Regions from separate parts of the Allobosea sp. 05T433 genome, predicted to be linked through region 3. Evidence: predicted binding sites of a transcription regulator. Region 3 holds the regulator's gene; each other region holds the start of a gene.
The links. The regulator LexA, encoded in region 3, represses DNA repair genes until DNA is damaged. The targets are predictions, from matches to a motif close to TGTTCNNNNTGTGTTCNG.
Positions count from the first base shown of each region.

Region 1: the regulator LexA is predicted to act here: its motif matches at 1,724-1,741, upstream of AC1DGP_RS30070 (DUF763 domain-containing protein).
Region 2: the regulator LexA is predicted to act here: its motif matches at 1,857-1,874, upstream of AC1DGP_RS18025 (ImuA family protein).
Region 4: the regulator LexA is predicted to act here: its motif matches at 1,846-1,863, upstream of AC1DGP_RS11950 (single-stranded DNA-binding protein).

Region 1 covers NZ_JBFTKS010000033.1:10,718-14,926, reverse strand. The annotation lists gene AC1DGP_RS30075 (extensin-like domain-containing protein) at 1-345, shown strand, start outside; gene AC1DGP_RS30070 (DUF763 domain-containing protein) at 432-1,712, opposite strand; gene AC1DGP_RS30065 (serine hydrolase) at 1,860-2,780, opposite strand; gene AC1DGP_RS30060 (ABC transporter permease) at 2,821-3,636, opposite strand; gene AC1DGP_RS30055 (ABC transporter permease) at 3,640-4,209, opposite strand, start outside.
Region 2 covers NZ_JBFTKS010000012.1:79,983-84,191, reverse strand. The annotation lists gene AC1DGP_RS18030 (Y-family DNA polymerase) at 1-993, opposite strand, end outside; gene AC1DGP_RS18025 (ImuA family protein) at 1,013-1,840, opposite strand; gene phnC (phosphonate ABC transporter ATP-binding protein) at 2,066-2,884, shown strand; gene phnD (phosphonate ABC transporter substrate-binding protein) at 2,956-3,873, shown strand; gene phnE (phosphonate ABC transporter, permease protein PhnE) at 3,966-4,209, shown strand, end outside.
Region 3 covers NZ_JBFTKS010000011.1:129,455-133,663, reverse strand. The annotation lists gene trpC (indole-3-glycerol phosphate synthase TrpC) at 1-496, shown strand, start outside; gene moaC (cyclic pyranopterin monophosphate synthase MoaC) at 493-981, shown strand; gene AC1DGP_RS17210 (molybdopterin molybdotransferase MoeA) at 978-2,189, shown strand; gene lexA (transcriptional repressor LexA) at 2,271-2,975, shown strand; gene AC1DGP_RS17200 (ComEC/Rec2 family competence protein) at 2,969-4,209, opposite strand, start outside.
Region 4 covers NZ_JBFTKS010000007.1:117,597-121,805, forward strand. The annotation lists gene uvrA (excinuclease ABC subunit UvrA) at 1-1,553, opposite strand, end outside; gene AC1DGP_RS11950 (single-stranded DNA-binding protein) at 1,950-2,486, shown strand; gene AC1DGP_RS11955 (VOC family protein) at 2,969-3,403, opposite strand; gene AC1DGP_RS11960 (SRPBCC family protein) at 3,506-4,000, opposite strand; gene AC1DGP_RS11965 (ArsR/SmtB family transcription factor) at 4,003-4,209, opposite strand, start outside.

The DNA of each region.
Region 1 (4,209 bases), on a different contig from region 3:
GCTGCGCTGGCGAGGCAGGAGAACGCCCGGCTTGCGAAGCTGACAGGGGTCGGCGGATATGCCTGCCGGTCACGAAACGCCGATACAGGTGCGCCGATCAGTGAGCATGCGAGCGGCAACGCTCTCGATGTCGGCGGGTTGCTGATGCAGGATGGCCGCGCCGTGGCATTCGCGGGTCAGGAGCCTCTGTCCCGCTCAATGCGCGACGCGGTGCAGAAGAGCGTCTGCCAACGGTTCGCCACCGTGCTCGGCCCGGGAGCCGACAGTTCCCACAAGGACCATCTTCATCTCGACATGCGCCAGCGCTCGCGAGGGTTTCGCATTTGCCAGTGGACGGTCGAATGAAGAGCAGTCCTGTTCTCCCCCCAGTCAGCATGCCAGACGCCGTCGGCGGAATGCCGATGGCGACGCGCTGGCGCCATGGCTGACGGTCAAGCCGGGTTCGCCTTCGCAGGCGGCGCGGGTGCCGCTTCACCGTCCGACCGCTCCCAGCCGAAGACGCTCCGGCCACCATACTCGGCGGAGCGCAGTCTCTCCTCCGTGACATACTCATCCAACGTCGGACCGGAGACGACGCGCTCCAGGCGCCGGCTTTCCCGGTCCAGACGTGCGATGGCAGCGAGCCTGTCGTCCTGACCGAGTTTCGCCCGATCGATGGCGGATTTCAGCACCGCGATCGTCTGGTCGTAGACCTTGGTGGGCACGGCGAACGGCTGTCTGTCCTTGCCGCCATGGGCGAGAGAGAAGCGCGCAGGATCGGCGAACCGGCACGGCGCGCCATGGATCACTTCCGCGACCATCGCAAGCGAACGGACCGTGCGGGCGCCGACGCCGGGCACGAGCAGCAATTCCGAGAAATCGGCGGGGGCGCTGTCGGCGGCTGCGGCGAGCGCACCATGGAGCCGTCGCGCAATCACGTCCTTGGGCCTGACCTCGTGATGTGCCGGCATGACGAGATGAGGTAGGGAAAGCTGCGCCGGCGACAGGACCGGCGGCGCCCGGTCGCGCTCCAGCGCCGCAAATTCCCTCACGATCCCCGACGGTCCGATGTCGCGCAGCAGATCGATCTGGCCGTTGCGGGAGAGGGCGGCGCGCCTGTCGGTCAGATTGATGATGCTGCCCTGGTTCTTGCCATCGATGGCGGCATGTGGCGCCTCGACGAAACTGCCCAGCCCTTCAGACTGCCAGTGATAGCGCCGGGCGAGGCCGCCATCGCCATTCATGCCCTGCTGCACCACGACCCAATGGCCGTCATTCCCGACGAAGAAGCCATGGAGATAGAGGTCGAAGCCGTCCTGCACGGCGGCACTGTCGACCTTGGCGACCAGCCGGCTCGCGGTGGCGAGCGCCTGTCCGTCGAACCCGACCCTCGCTCCAATCTGTTCGAGCTCGGCCGGTGTCTCGCGCGAATGGCGGCCCCGCCCGCCACAGACATGCAGGCCCAGCTCGCCCGACAGCGGAGCCAGCCCACGCTTGAGCGCGCCTATCACGCTGGTGGTGATACCCGACGAGTGCCAGTCCATTCCCATCACCGCCCCGAAGGACTGGAACCAGAATGGATGCGCCAACCGCCGCAGCAACTCGTCGCGGCCATAATGATGGATGATCGCCGCGCAGATGACCGCGCCGAGCTGCGTCATGCGCCGACCGAGCCAGGCGGGCACGCGGCCATGGTGGAGCGGAAGGTCGGCGCTGCCGGATCGCCGGGTCATGGCGAAGTCTCGCGAACGAAAGAGGAACGCCTGATATAGCCCGGCCTGTCCCCGCTTTCTACAGAAATTGATCCTCGTCGAGGCGGCTGGTCCTGTCGCTCCGTTGCGCCCGACCGCCGGTCGTCGCCGTGCACATCAAGATTCCGTTCAAATCCCGGCTATCTCGGCTGCAACCAACTTACCAATCCCCGGCAGGAAGCCGTCATCCTCTCCGATCGCTTCGCCCTGGGTGAAGACGGTCAGGATGAAGTCCTCGCCGCCAGGCAGGATGGCGCGCATCGTGTCGTGGCGGCGAAATTCGGCGCGTGCATCGCCCAGCCAGCGGGTCCGTCCGGCCTTGGACCAGATCCGCGAACCGTCCGGCAGGCCGCCGCCGAGATATCCGAGCAGTTGATAGGCGCCGCGGGCCCGGTCGGGACTTTCCTGGTCGCGAATGAGGTGGTCGCGCACCCGCTTCAGGCGAGCTTCCGGCAACAACGAGGAGCCATAAAAGATCTCTGACATCAGACGCGCCATTGCGATCGGCGTCAGGCGGTTGTGGCCGATGGGAGAGAGATCGAGCCCGATTTTCTCGCGGCCGTAGCGCAAATCATCCATCAGCTTCTGGTCGAGATTGATGCCGACCAACTCGGACCAGCCCAAGCCGGCGAAGAAGCGGTTGATCTCCCGGCGGCGCTCGCACCAGTCGGCCAGGGCCTCCCCCTGCAGCAATGTGTCGCCGGTCGTGCCGGTGAGCAGGTCGATGATGTAGTTCGTTGCCGAATTGGACGACCAGAGGATCATGTCGCGCATCGCGCGGTCGAGTTCCTCATGCTCGGTCAACCGTCCCTCCGTGAGGGCCGCCTGCGCCGCGACGAGGTGAAAGACCTTGACCAAAGAGCATGGGTAGCTCCGCCAGTCGGCATGGCGGGCAGCTCCAACCGGTTTCTCACCAGCAGGCTGAGGGCGCAGCAGGACATAGGCGAACTGGTCCAGCGGGACACCACGTCCGGAATAGATCGAAGACGCATGGGCCTCGATGGCGCGGCCGATCCGCTGCAGTTCTGTATCGTCGCGAAAGAAGCTCATGATGTCCTCATGGCGCAGGCATCGGCCGCGCAGGAAAAGGTCAGCCCTTCGGGCGCAAGGCGGTGTCGACCCCCTCGCCGATCAGGGCGAAGGTCACACCGGTATAGATGATGGCGAGACCCGGGCAGGTCGCGATCCACCAGGCGTCGAACAGGAACTCGCGGCCGTCCGAGATCATCAGCCCCCATTCCGGTGTCGGCGGCTGGATGCCGAGGCCGAGGAAGCTGAGCGAGGTCACGGCCAGGATCGTCAGGACGACATCCGCCATTGCATAGACGATTGCCGGGGTCACGGCGTTGGGCAGGACATGCCTGGCAACGATGTGCCGGTCGGTACCGCCGAAACTGCGCGCTGCCTGCACGAATTCGAGTTCGCGCAGCACCAGCACCTCGCCACGGACAATGCGGGCAAACGAGATCCAGTTCACCAGCAGGAAGGCGAGATAGAGGTTGAATTCCCCGGGACCCAGCACGCCGACGATGGCGATCACCAGGACATGGAAGGGGAAGGCCCAGAAGATGTCGGTGATACGCATGATCACGGTATCGACGCGGCCACCGACATAGCCGGAGAGCGCACCGATCGCCGCGCCCAACATGGCCGGCGCCGCGACACAGATCAGTGCCACCCTCAGATCGACGAGACCGCCCGCCATGACCCGCGAGGCGACATCGCGCCCGAGATCGTCCGTGCCGAACCAGTGGCCGAGTGAGGGCGGCTGCAACGTATTGCCGTAGTCGATGAGGAAGGGATCATGCGGTGTCCAGACTTGCCCCAGCCCGACGAACAGGCTCAGCAGGGCGAGCATCACGAGGCCGATCAGCAGCGTCGGATTGAGGCGGCGCAGTCGCGTCATGGTTCAATCCAGCCTGATGCGCGGGTCGGCCAGCGCGTAGGCGATATCCGTCGCCAGGTTGATCAGGACCACGAGCACGGCAAAGACGATGGTCAGCCCCTGGATCATCGGGTAGTCGCGGGCGAATATCGATTCAACGAAGAGCGAGCCGAGCCCGGGCAGGGCGAAGACCGTTTCGATCACGACCGTGCCACCGATGATCCAGCTCGTATGTGCGCCGAGCACCGAGATCGAGCTGATCAGGGCATTCGGCAGGACGTGCACGCGCATCGTGCGGTTGGTGCCATTACCCTTGGCCCGGGCCGTCGTGACATAATCCGAGCCGAGCACGTTCAGGATGCCGCTGCGCAGGCTGCGGATCGTCAGCGATGCCGTCGCGAGGGCAATCACCAGGGCGGGAAGCGTCAGATGATGCAGCCGCGAAAGAAAGCCGTCCCCGTACCCGGAGGTGGGGAACAGTGGCACCCAGATCGCCAGCATGACGACAAGGACCAGCCCCAGCCAGAATGAGGGGATGGCGAGCAGGATGGTGAAGACGAGTTTGATCAGGACATCCACCGGCTTGTCCCGCTC
Region 2 (4,209 bases), on a different contig from region 3:
CTCGGCGGCGGCTTCGTCGGGCTCCTCCTTCCCCCCGGCGGCGAGCGTTCCCTGATCGACGGCGAAAGGCTCGGTCGCACCGGCCGAGAGCCGGATCAGGTCGAAGCCGAAGCCGGGATCGAGCGGGTCCGCCAAGGCATCCAGCTTCAGGGCGAAGAGCCGGTCGAGCGCAGCCGGATCGCGCAACGGCATCCCGGTCTCGATGCCGAGACGGCGCACGGCCCCGTCACTGCGGAAAAAGCTCGCCTCGAACAGTCTTGCGCCTTCGCCCCGCGCTTCCAGCATGCCGGCGAGACTTTCCTCCAGGCCGGCCAGGGCGGCCCGGATACCGGCCTCATGCGCCAGCGGCTCGGCAAAACGCCGCTCCGCCATACAGTCCGGCAGCGGTCGTCGCGGGGACAGCGCCTGCGGCAGGCGGCCAAGCGCCTGGTCGAGCCTGTCGAGCAGGTCGCGGCCGAAACGGGCGGCCAGCGGCGCGCGCGGCCGCGTCTCCAGATCGGCGATATGGGTGAGGCCCATGCGCGCGAGCCCGTGCTGCCGTGCCGCCTCCAGTCCAAGCGCCGCGGTCGGCAAGGGCCACAGGGCCTCGCTCTCCCCGTCCGGCGGCACGATGCCGCCGCGCCCATAGCGCGCGACACCCCAGGCGGCGCGCGCCGTCCCGGCAATGGCGGCGCGCAGCGTAAAGCCCTGTCGTTTCAGCCGAAGCAGGCAGTCGCGGCCAAGCGCGGCCTCGCCGCCAAAGAGATGGGTGCAGCCCGAGATATCGAGCAGCAATCCATCCTCGCCATCGAGCGCGACCAGCGGTGTATAGCGGTCGCACCAGTCGGCAACGGCGTAGAGCAGGGCCGCATCGGCCGCCCTGTCCTCCTCGACCACGACCAGCCGCGGGATCATCGCCCGCGCATCGGCCAGCGCCATGGTCGCATGAAGGCCGAGACGTTCGGCTTCGGCATCGAGGCTCGTCAGCCGGAAGGCGCCCTTCGCCTTGCCCACCACAACAAGAGGACCAGGATCATCCGCTGGCCCGCCGGGCTGCGGGCCAGGCCTCTGCGATATTGCCCGAACGGATGCGCCCTGGCTGCGTCTGATCCGGTCGATGGGCAGGCGCGGGAACCAGAGCGACAGGAAGCGGCTCGCGGAAGCTATACGCATGACTGTCCCACTCCATCACCCACTGCCCTGTCGCCCCATGCCGGTTGCGCAGCACCGTGACCGCAAAACTCGGCCGGCCCGGCCCATGCGCTCTCATCCGCCCCTCCGAAGGCGCCGCCGAAACCGACCAGCGGATCGTCGCCGCGCTTGGAGCAGGACTGCTTCCCAGCCGCAGGAGAAAAGCCGTCGCGCCGGCATCCCGCGCCGCCAGGACGAGACGCCGGCTGGCCGTGAGATCGAGGCAGGCCGGCGCACCTTCGAGCTCGATCACCACCGCGCCGATACCCGAGCGCGGGTCATTGCCGCGCGGAAAGGCGTCGCCCGCCGCCTTCAGCACGGCAAGCGGATCGCGCCCCCGCACCGCAAGCACCCGGTCGGGATCGAGCCCGAACGCTGCAAGCCCCGGCGCATAGAGTTCGCCCCCTTCCGCGCCGGCGGAATCCTGCCGCAGCCAGACGACCGGCCGCCGCTCCAGCCGCGCGATCAGCCCGGCGACGAAGCCCGTCGCCGCCGGAGCCTGATGCGCCGCAGCCACGATCTCGTGCAGGGCATGGCGGCGCAGCGGCCCCAGCGCCGCATCGGCCGCCGCGTGGCCAAGGCTGAAGCTCGCCTCCCCGCCCAGCGAGACGGAGACGCTTTCCAAACCGGCAATGCTTCGCCGCAGCGCGGCGACGGCATGATCGCTCACGTCTTGGCACTCCAAATGTTCCTATTTTGTTCTTTATGACTCCGCCGCCTCAGACGAGTCAACAGCCTCCGTGACGCCCCGCCCCATAGCCCCCGATCCTGCTGTCACGGCCCTGTCATCTGTCGCCGATACCGGTTTGCGCACTGCAAGAGAGCATGAGCTCCGGACTGCGCCTCGCCCATGTCCGGATGTCGCCATGCTCGCTCCTCGATGGGAAGACCGTTCATGCTGCGTATCGAAGGCCTGACCAAGCGCTTCAGCGGCAAAGCCGCCGTGGACAATGTCTCGCTGTCGATCCCGAAGGGCGAAATGGTCGGCGTCATCGGCCGCTCCGGCGCCGGCAAGTCGACCCTGCTGCGCATGATCAACCGCTTGGCGGAGCCGAGTTCCGGCCGCCTGATCAGCGACGAGCGCGATGTCACCGCATTGAAGGGCGCCGAACTGCGCGCCTGGCGTCGCGACACCGCGATGATCTTCCAGCAGTTCAATCTCGTCGGACGCCTCGACGTGCTGACCAATGTCCTGCTCGGCCGGCTCAATCACCGCTCCGCCTTCCTGACGCTGGTGAAGAGCTTCTCGCCGGACGACAAGATCCGCGCCATCGCCGCACTCGAGCGTCTCGACATGGGCCATCTTCTGGCCCAGCGCGCCGAGACCCTCTCGGGCGGCCAGCAGCAGCGCGTCGCGATCGCCCGCGCCCTGGTCCAGGAGCCGAAGGTCATTCTCGCCGACGAGCCGATCGCTTCGCTCGATCCGCGCAACACCCAGGTCGTGATGGATGCGCTCTTCCGCATTAATCGCGAGGACGGCATCACCGTGATCTGCAATCTGCATGATCTCGATATCGCGGCGAAATATTGCGACCGACTGATCGGCATGGCCGCAGGCAAGGTCGTGTTCGACGACGTGCCGCAGGCGCTGACCCGCGAGATCGCGGCCGAACTTTACGGCATCGAGGCCAAGGATGCCGGCGCCGAGGCGCTCGACGCGCTCGATGCCATCGCCATCGCCGAAGCCAAGCGCGCCAAGCAGACCGCGGCCTGAGCCGGGTTCAAGCCCGGCCAGGACCGCTCACACCTGAAAAGACCGCCAACAGCCTTCAACAGGAGCAAACCATGCTGACCCGTCGTCATACCCTCACGCTCGCCGCCGCCGGCCTGGCCGCGACGCTCGCCGCTCCCGCCTTCGCGCAGGACTGGAAAGCCAAGTATCCGGAGCTGATCTTCGCCATCATCCCGTCCGAGAACGCGTCTGGCGTCGTCGAGCGCTACACCCCCTTCGTCAACTACCTCGCGAAGGAACTCGGCACCAAGGTGACGCTGCGCATCGCCAACGACTATGCCGCGATCATCGAAGGCCAGCGCGCCGGCAACATCCATATCGGCATGTACGGCCCCGCCTCCTTCGCCCGCGCCCGCATGACCGGCGCCAAGGTCGATGCCTTCGCGATCGAGACCAATCTCGACGGCACCAAGGGCTACCACTCCGTCTTCTACGTGAAGAAGGACTCGCCCTATCAGAAGGTCGAGGACCTGAAGGGCAAGAATCTCGGCCTCGTCGATCCCAATTCCACCTCTGGCAACAATGTGCCGCGCTTCGTGCTCGACGGCATGAAGATCGAGCCCGAGACCTTCTTCGGCAAGGTCGTCTATACCGGCAGCCACGAGAACGCGGTCATCGCGCTCGGCCAGGGCACCGTCGACATCGCCGCCAACTGGTGGAACGACGAGCAGGAATCCAACCTGCAGCGCATGGCCCGCAAGAACATGGTCAAGGCCGACGATTTCCGGATCATCTACAAGTCCGAGCAGATCGTGAACTCGCCGATGGCCTATCTTTCCGACCTGCCGGAGCCGCTCAAGGCCTCGATCCGCGACGCCGTCCTCAACCTCGCCACCAAGGACAAGGTCGCCTTCGACAAGATCTATGAAGGCAAGCAGGGCCCGCTCGTCGCGGTCGACAACAAGGCCTACGACCCGATCATCGAACTGAACAAGTTCGTCGACGCGCTCCGCAAGAAGAAGTCTTCGTAAGCGCTTACCCGCCGACCGTCATGGCCAGGTTTGTCCCGGCCATGACGGAGTGGCGTCCCGCCGCGACTGGCGAACCCCGCGACGGAACCAACATGCCCCTGACGATCGATCGCAACGACCCCACCATTCGCGGCCATGCCGATCTCTATCGGCGCGAGATGGGCGCAAAGCGCCGCCAGGCCCTGCTCGGCGCCGCCATCTTCATCGCCTGCGTCACCCTCTCCGCGATCGGCTCGGAGGTCGATCTCGCGAAATTCGCCGCAAACGCCTGGCGTTTCCCGAAATACATCCTCGAGACCCTGCCGACCCTGCACCTCGCCACGCTCGGTGCCGATC
Region 3 (4,209 bases):
ATTCCTGCAGCAGGCGCGCATGGCAAGCGGCCTGCCCGCCCTGCGCAAGGATTTCCTCTATGACCCCTATCAGGTCTTCGAGGCTCGCGCCTGGGGCGCCGACTGTATCCTGATCATCATGGCCGGCGTCGATGACGGGACAGCCCGCGCGCTGAACGAGGCGGCAAAGTCACTCGGCATCGACGTGCTGGTCGAGGTTCACAACGAAGCTGAGCTCGATCGCGCCCTCGAGCTCGACAGCCCCTTGCTCGGCATCAACAATCGCGACCTTCGCAGCTTTGCCGTCGATCTCGCCGTCACCGAGAGACTTGCACCGCGCGTCCCCGCGGACCGCATCATCGTTGGCGAGAGCGGCATCTTCAGTCATGCCGACATCGCACGGTTGCAGCGCGCCGGCGTCAACACCTTCCTCGTCGGCGAGAGCCTGATGCGGCAGGACGATGTCGCCGCTGCGACCCGTGATCTCCTGACCGGTTCTGCGCGCAGCGCAGCATGAGCAAGCTCAGCCATCTCGACGCCAGCGGCCAGGCCCATATGGTCGATGTTGGCGACAAGGAGGAGACCTCGCGCATCGCTGTCGCCGAGGGCTGTGTCGTCATGCAGCCCGGGACCCTGGCGATCGTGCGCGATGGCGACGCCAAGAAGGGCGACGTGCTTGGCACGGCGCGCCTGGCTGGAATCATGGCCGCCAAGCGCACGCATGAACTGATCCCGCTCTGTCACCCGCTGCTGATCAGCAAGATCAGCGTCGACCTCACCCTGGACGAGACATTGCCCGGGGTGCGCGTGAGCGCTGAGGTCAAGATGAAGGGACAGACCGGCGTCGAGATGGAGGCGTTGACCGCTGTCGGCGTCGCCTGCCTCACAGTTTACGACATGGTCAAGGCGGTCGACCGGGCGATGCGGATCGAAGGCATCAGGCTCGTCCACAAGTCAGGTGGAAAATCCGGCACCTTCGATCTCCCGGAAACTGCGCGATGAGCCTCACGCCCGTCCCCGTCGCCCTGAAGGCGCTAATCGACAGCGTTCCGGCACCGACACCATCAGAAACCCTGCCACTCGCACAATGCGTAGGGCGCGTGCTCGCCGCCGACCTGCAGGCGCTTCGGACCCAGCCCCCCTTTGCCAACTCCGCAATGGACGGATACGCCGTTCGCGCAGACGATATTGCGCCGGCAAATGAATTGCGTGTCATCGGCGAATCGGCTGCCGGTCGTTCCTTCTCAGGGATGGTCCGCTCCAATGAGGCTGTTCGCATCTTCACCGGTGCTCCGATTCCGGAGGGCGCCGATACGATCTTGATTCAGGAGAATGCGGACGGCGTCGGCACTGCGACGATCCGCGTGCGCGAGGGCGCCGAGCGCGGCAAGTTCGTTCGTCAGGCAGGATTGGACTTCTCCGAGGGCGAGGTGTTGCTTCTCGCCGGCAGCCGGCTCGACAGTGCGAGCCTCGGCCTCGCGGCAGCCATGGGCCACCCCATGCTCACTGTGCGTCGCAAGCCACTGGTCGCGATCCTCGCGACTGGCGACGAACTGGTCCAGCCCGGCGAGCCGGTTGGACCCGACCAGATCGTCGCGTCCAACAGTTTTGCGCTCGCCGCGCTGGTCGAGCAGGCCGGCGGCACGGCGCTCGATCTCGGGATTGCCCGCGATGATCATGCCGATCTCGCCGACAAGATTGGCCAGGCACGGAAGGCCGATGCCGATGTGCTGATCACCCTCGGAGGAGCCTCGGTAGGTGAGCACGATCTCGTCCAGGCAGCGTTGATCGGTCAAGGCATGGCGCTCGGCTTCTGGAAGATCGCCATGCGGCCGGGCAAGCCGATGATGATGGGCCGCCTCGGCCGCATGGTCGCGCTCGGCCTGCCCGGAAACCCCGTCTCGTCCATCGTTTGCGGACATCTCTTCGTCGTGCCCCTGCTCAGGACCCTCCTGGGCGTACCGGAACCGGAGCGCGATCTGAGTGAGCCTGCAATCGTCGGAAGAAATTTGCCGGCAAATGATGAGCGGCGAGACTATATGAGGTCGGAACTGACGCTCACTCCGGAAGGATGGCTGGCAACGCCCTTCGCCAAGCAGGATTCGTCGATGCTGGCCACTCTTGCCCGCGCCGACGCGCTACTCATTCGCGAATCGTTTGCTGCGCCGGCAAACAAAGGCGACAACTGCCGGATCATCCGCCTACGCTGAGCGCGCTTGCGGAACACAACGCGAACCTGTATGGTGTTCGTGCTTTGTTTCGATTCCATACAAAGAGCGCCGGCGGGAACCATGCTGACACGCAAACAGTTCGAACTGCTTCGTTTCATCCAGGAACGCCTGCGCGAGACAGGGGTGCCCCCCTCCTTCGACGAGATGAAGGACGCGCTCGATCTGCGCTCCAAGTCCGGTATCCATCGCCTGATCATGGCGCTGGAGGAGCGCGGGTTCATTCGCCGCCTTCCCAATCGAGCCCGAGCGCTGGAGATCATAAAGCTGCCCGAAGGGGCCGGCGGCCCTCAGGCGACGCGCGGACGGTTCAGCCCCTCCGTCGTCCAAGGGGGGCTTGGCAAGGTCCGGCCGATCGCACCGCCCCCGGACGAAGATGTGCGCTCCACGGTTGCGATTCCGGTCATGGGGCGGATTGCCGCCGGTACACCGATTTCCGCCATCCAGAGCCGCAGCCATACCGTGGCACTGCCTGCCGACATGCTTGGCCCCGGTGAACATTTTGCCCTCGAGGTTCGCGGCGACTCGATGGTGGAAGCCGGCATTCTCGACGGCGATACGGTGGTGATCAAGCGTCAGGACACGGCCAATACCGGGGATATCGTCGTGGCTCTGATCGATGACGAGGAAGCAACGCTGAAGCGACTGCGCAAGCGCGGCTCCTCGATCGCGCTCGAGGCTGCCAATCCCGCCTATGAGACAAGGGTGCTGGGACCGGACCGCGTCAAGATTCAGGGCCGCCTGGTCAACCTGATGCGGCGCTACTGAAGCGGCTCGTGTTCTTCGACAGCCGCCAGCGGCAAAGCCGGCGTGCTTGCAGGCCGCTCCCGCTTGCGGCTCCAGGGACGATCGACACCATCCTGCTCTGATAGATGGGCGCGCCAGCCGCCCTTGTTGCCGACAAGGGCGGTCGCGCCATCGCGCGACAATGCCCTGCGGTCGATCAGTCGTGCTGCGCACGGAGCGTTCCACGGAATCGGCGTGATGACCAGATCGGCGCGCCGACAGTCCTCGACGATGGCCAGGCGATCACGTGCAAAGGCAACGCTTCGTCCATCCTTGCTGCGGACGACACAACCCAACGTGTCGCAGGCCGCGCCTTCCCGCAGGCTGTTGTCGTCAGTCCGGCGATTATCGCCATCTGCGTTCAGCCATTGCTGCAGCACGAAGCGGCTCGGTTGCCCCGCCAGGATCATGCGACCATCGCCCCCGCGGACCAGGATGCCGGAACCATCGCGTTCGATCAGGATGTCGGGCCTGTCGGGCTTCGCTGCCACGAGCAGTCCCGCGATCAGGGGGGCGACGGCCAGGAAGCGCAGCGGTGTCGTCCAGAGCGTGATCCAGAGAAGCGCAGCGGCAAAGCATGCGAGCGCCGCGGCCCCGAATGCAGGAATGATCACCGCGGAGTGGTCGAATCCCGCAACCCAGCGCGCGGATTGCAGCACATAGTCCGAAGCGACTCCCATGAGCGCCCAAGCCGGCCAATCCAGGCCGAAGGGATAGGCGAGCACGCCGAAGACAGCGGCAGGCATGACGATCAGGGAAACGAAGGGCAAGGCGAGCGCATTGCCGAGCAGACCGAAGGGGTTGAAGGTCTGGAAGTGATAGGCACCGAACGGTGCGGTTGCGACCGTCGCCAGCACGGTCGTGACCGTGAGCCCGACCACCGCGATCCAGATCGGCCGTAGCGGCCAAGGCAGGTTCGCCGGCGCCTCGGAGTGGCCGCGATCCTCCCAGCGCTCGGCAAAGGCGATCAGCGCCGCGACAGCGCCAAAGGACATCTGGAAGCTTGGACCAAGCAGCGCGTCAGGCTCGCGCAGCAGAACGATCATCGCAGCGAGAGCCAGATTGCGCATGCTGAGCGCCGGGCGATCGACGAGAATCGCACCGAGCATGACCAATGTCATGATCAGCGAGCGCACCGTCGCGACCTCGGCTCCCGAGAAGATGCAATAAGCCGTGGCGCCGAGCATCGCGGCCAGGGCGGCGAGTTTCTTTATGG
Region 4 (4,209 bases), on a different contig from region 3:
ATCTGCGAGGCGAGGCGGATACGCTGGCTCTCGCCGCCCGAGAGCGTGCCGGAGCCGCGCGCCAGCGTCAGATATTCCAGCCCGACGTCGAGCAGGAAGGTCAGGCGGTCGCGGATCTCCTTGAGGATGCGCGTCGCGATCTCGGTCTGCTTCGGCGTGAGATGGCGCGGCAGATCGGAGACCCAGGCCAGCGCATCGCGAACCGAGAGGCGGGAAATCTCGCCGATATGACTACCGGCGATCTTCACCGCCAGCGCCTCGGGCTTCAGGCGAAAACCGTTGCAGGCGGCGCAGGGCGTCTCGGACATGAAGCGGCCGATTTCCTCACGCGCCCAGTCGGACTCCGTCTCCTTCCAGCGCCGCTCCATGTTTGTGATGACGCCCTCGAAGGGCTTCTTCACCTCATAGGCGCGCAGGCCGTCATTATAGGCGAACCGCACCGGCTCGGTGCCGGTGCCGAACAGGATGGCATCGTGCGCCTGCTTCGGCAGCTCGGACCAGGGCTTGGTCATCGAGAAGCCGAAATGCTTGGCGAGCGCGTCCAGTGTCTGGCCGTAATAGGGCGAGGTCGACTTGGCCCAGGGCGCGATCGCCCCCTTCTTCAGTGAGATGGAATTGTCGGGCACGATCAGATTGGCATCGATGCGCATCTCGTGGCCGAGACCATCGCAGGTCGGGCAGGCGCCGAACGGGTTGTTGAATGAAAAGAGCCTGGGCTCGATCTCGGGGATGGTGAAGCCGGAGACGGGGCAGGCGAATTTCGAGGAGAAGGTGATGCGCCTGGCCTCGCCGCTCTCCTCCTTCTCGTCGGCATATTCGAAGACCGCGATACCCTCGGCGAGCTCCAGAGCCTGTTCCAGCGAGTCGGACAGGCGTGCGGCGAGGTCGGGGCGTATGACGATGCGGTCGACCACCACGTCGATGTCGTGCTTGAACTTCTTGTCGAGGGCGGGAGCGTCCGGGATCTCGTAGAACTGGCCGTCGATCTTGACGCGCTGGAAGCCGCGCTTCAGCCAGTCGGCCAGTTCCTTGCGGTATTCGCCCTTGCGACCGCGCACCACGGGCGCCAGCAGATAGCCGCGCGTCTTCTCCGGCAACTCCAGCAGCCGGTCGACCATCTGGCTGACCGTCTGGCTCTCGATCGGCAGGCCCGTCGCCGGCGAGTAGGGGATGCCGGCACGTGCCCAGAGCAGGCGCATGTAGTCGTGGATCTCGGTGACGGTGCCGACTGTCGAGCGCGGGTTCTTCGAGGTCGTCTTCTGCTCGATCGAGATGGCCGGCGAGAGCCCGTCGATCTGGTCGACATCGGGCTTCTGCATCATCTCGAGGAACTGGCGGGCATAGGCCGAGAGGGACTCGACATAGCGGCGCTGGCCCTCGGCGTAGATCGTGTCGAAGGCGAGCGAGGATTTGCCCGAGCCTGAAAGGCCGGTGAAGACCACGAGCTTGTCGCGCGGAATCGCCAGGTCGACATTCTTGAGATTGTGCTCGCGCGCGCCGCGCACGGAAATCACGCGTGCATTCGGATCGGCCGCGCGGTTGCGGTCGAACATGTCCTCAAGCGTGGCGGCTTGTTCAGCCAAAGAGGTCTTGCGGGCCATCGGGGCGTCCGTTCGGGTAAGGCGTAGAGATAGGGCAAATGCCCGGCCATGCCAGCCTCACGGCGGTCTGGCAGGCATGAATATCATGCAGCGGGATAGGCTGCTGTCTTTCTCCTGACAATTCGCGTCAGGAGTAGGGCGTCCGGTTTGGCGATCGGTGCCGCCGTCCGCCGAGGCTCGTCCGACCTCCGGCGGCTGCCTCGCGAATCCTGATGAAGACAGGGGACAACTCTGCAAAACGAGCTTGAACAAAGCAAGAACATTGTTGATAGTGACGTCTGCGGGCGCTAGGGTCCGGCTCCGGTCGTCGATCGGATTTGCAGATGTGCGCAGGAAATGGAGCCTCTCATGGCTGGTAGCGTCAACAAGGTCATTCTGGTCGGTAATCTCGGGCGCGACCCCGAGGTGCGCCGGCTCGGCAGCGGCGAGCCGGTCGTCAATCTGCGCATCGCCACGTCCGAGACCTGGCGCGACAAGCAGTCCGGTGAGCGCAAGGAAAAGACCGAGTGGCACTCGGTGGTGATCTTCAACGAGAATCTCGCCAAGGTCGCGGAGCAGTATCTGAAGAAGGGCTCGAAGGTTTACATCGAGGGCCAGCTCCAGACGCGCAAGTGGCAGGATCAGTCCGGCGTCGAGAAGTACACGACCGAAATCGTGCTGCAGCGCTTCCGCGGCGAACTCACCATTCTCGACAGCCGCGGGCAGGGCGGATCGGACGAGTATGGCGAGGGCGGCGGTTCGGTCGAGGACCGTTCGGGCGGCGGCGGTTCCTTCGGGCGTTCGAGCCCGATGGGCAGCGGTGGCGGCTCGCGCCAGCCGGCTATGTCCAGCGGCGGCGGCGGGCGTTCGTCGAGCACCCACCTGGACGACGATATCCCGTTCTAGGGCAAGCGAGGGCGAACCGCTTTGCGGATCGCAATCTCCTCAGGATCAGAAGGTCGCTCCCGACCGTTCGGAGCGGCCTTTTTGTTGGTATCCGAAGGACGGGGCGGCTCTCCCTCCATCATTGCCAAGAGCGGCCAGCGGCATTCGATGACTTAGATCGCGAATCTCGGTGCGAGATTGCATTTATTCGCGCTCGAGCAGTCAGACCCGACCGCCGTCCAGGCGCGAAGGACCGTCTATCGGGCACCCGCAATAACGAGTGGGCTGAAGCTGCGCTGTCGCGCAAGCTGAGGAACGGACTTGAGCGCGGAGCTTCCCGACCTTCTAGAACGTCAGGCGCGTCTGACGCGCGCGCCGGGCCTAGCCGTGACTGCGCGCCGCTTAGAACATCGGACCGGATATCATATCCGGTCCGATGTTCTAAGCTTCTGTGTTTGCATCGGCTTTCCCGAAAACCGCAATCTACTTTTCGGGCCGATGCTTTAGCCGTCATAGGCCCTCTGAAGCGCGGCGATGTCGATCTTCTGCATCTGCATCATCGCCTGCATGGCCCGGCCGGCCTTCTCCTGTTCGGGACTGCTCAACAGCTTGGGCAGCACTGACGGGATGACCTGCCAGGAGATGCCGAACCTGTCCTTCAGCCAGCCGCATTGCTGGATCTGTCCACCGTCTCCGAGCCTGTCCCAGTAGTAATCGACCTCGTCCTGGGTTTCGCAGTTCACATAGAGCGAGATCGCTTCCGTGAACTTGAAGCGTGGGCCGCCATTGAGTGCCGTGAATTGCAGGCCTTCGAGCTCGAAGGATGCGGCCATAGGCGAGACGCCGCCGAGCTTCGAATTCTTGAAGATGGAGGTGTAGAATTTTGCCGCCTCCTCAGCCTGGCCATCGAACCACAGGAACGGGGTGATCTTCTGCATGGTCGTCTCCTCCTCTTGCTTGCTGAGCGCGGGGCGGTCGCCCGAATGCTGCGAGTGCAGGGCTTCCGGAACTGATCGGTGAAACGGCTCAGGTGGAATGGCTCAGGCGGCCTGCCGCCTTTCAGCGAACAGGGTGTCGAGCTTCCCGTAGCTTGCGGCGACGCCTTCCTTCATGCCGCTCCTGAGCGCGCCGTCGCGGGCCTCGCGCGAGGAATAGAGTACGGTCAGCGCGAGTTCGGTCTTGCCCGCCTGCTCCGTCAGAACCAGCGTCGCGATGGCCTCGCCCCCGGTCCAGTCCTGGTCGAACAGTTCGGTTCGGACGATACGCTCAGGGCGCGCGATCTCGCGGTAGATCCCGCCCATTCCCATCACGGTGCCGTCCGGTCCGTGCCAGACGTGGCGGAAGCTGCCGCCGACCCGAAAATCGACCTCGCAATGCTGCAGTGACCAGCCTGGAGGGCCGCTCAACCACCTCTTCAGCAGCTCAGGCCGGTTCATGGCCTCGAAGACCAGCTCGCGCGGTGCGTTGAAGAGGCGGGTCATCAGGACCTCGCGGTCGCTGGGCGTCGAGACGGACAGATCGGCGGTCGTCATCATCGTCACTCTCCTTTGGGTTTCATGCCTTTCTCGGCCTTCATCTCGTCGAGAAGGAGGTCGAGGCGCTGGAAGGTCGTCTCCCAGAACTGGCGATAGCCTTCGAGCCAGCCATTTGCGTCGGCGAGAGCTTGGGGCTCGAGCCGGCAGGGGCGACGTTGTGCGTCCCGTCCGCGCGAAATCAATCCAGCGCGCTCCAGCATCTTGAGATG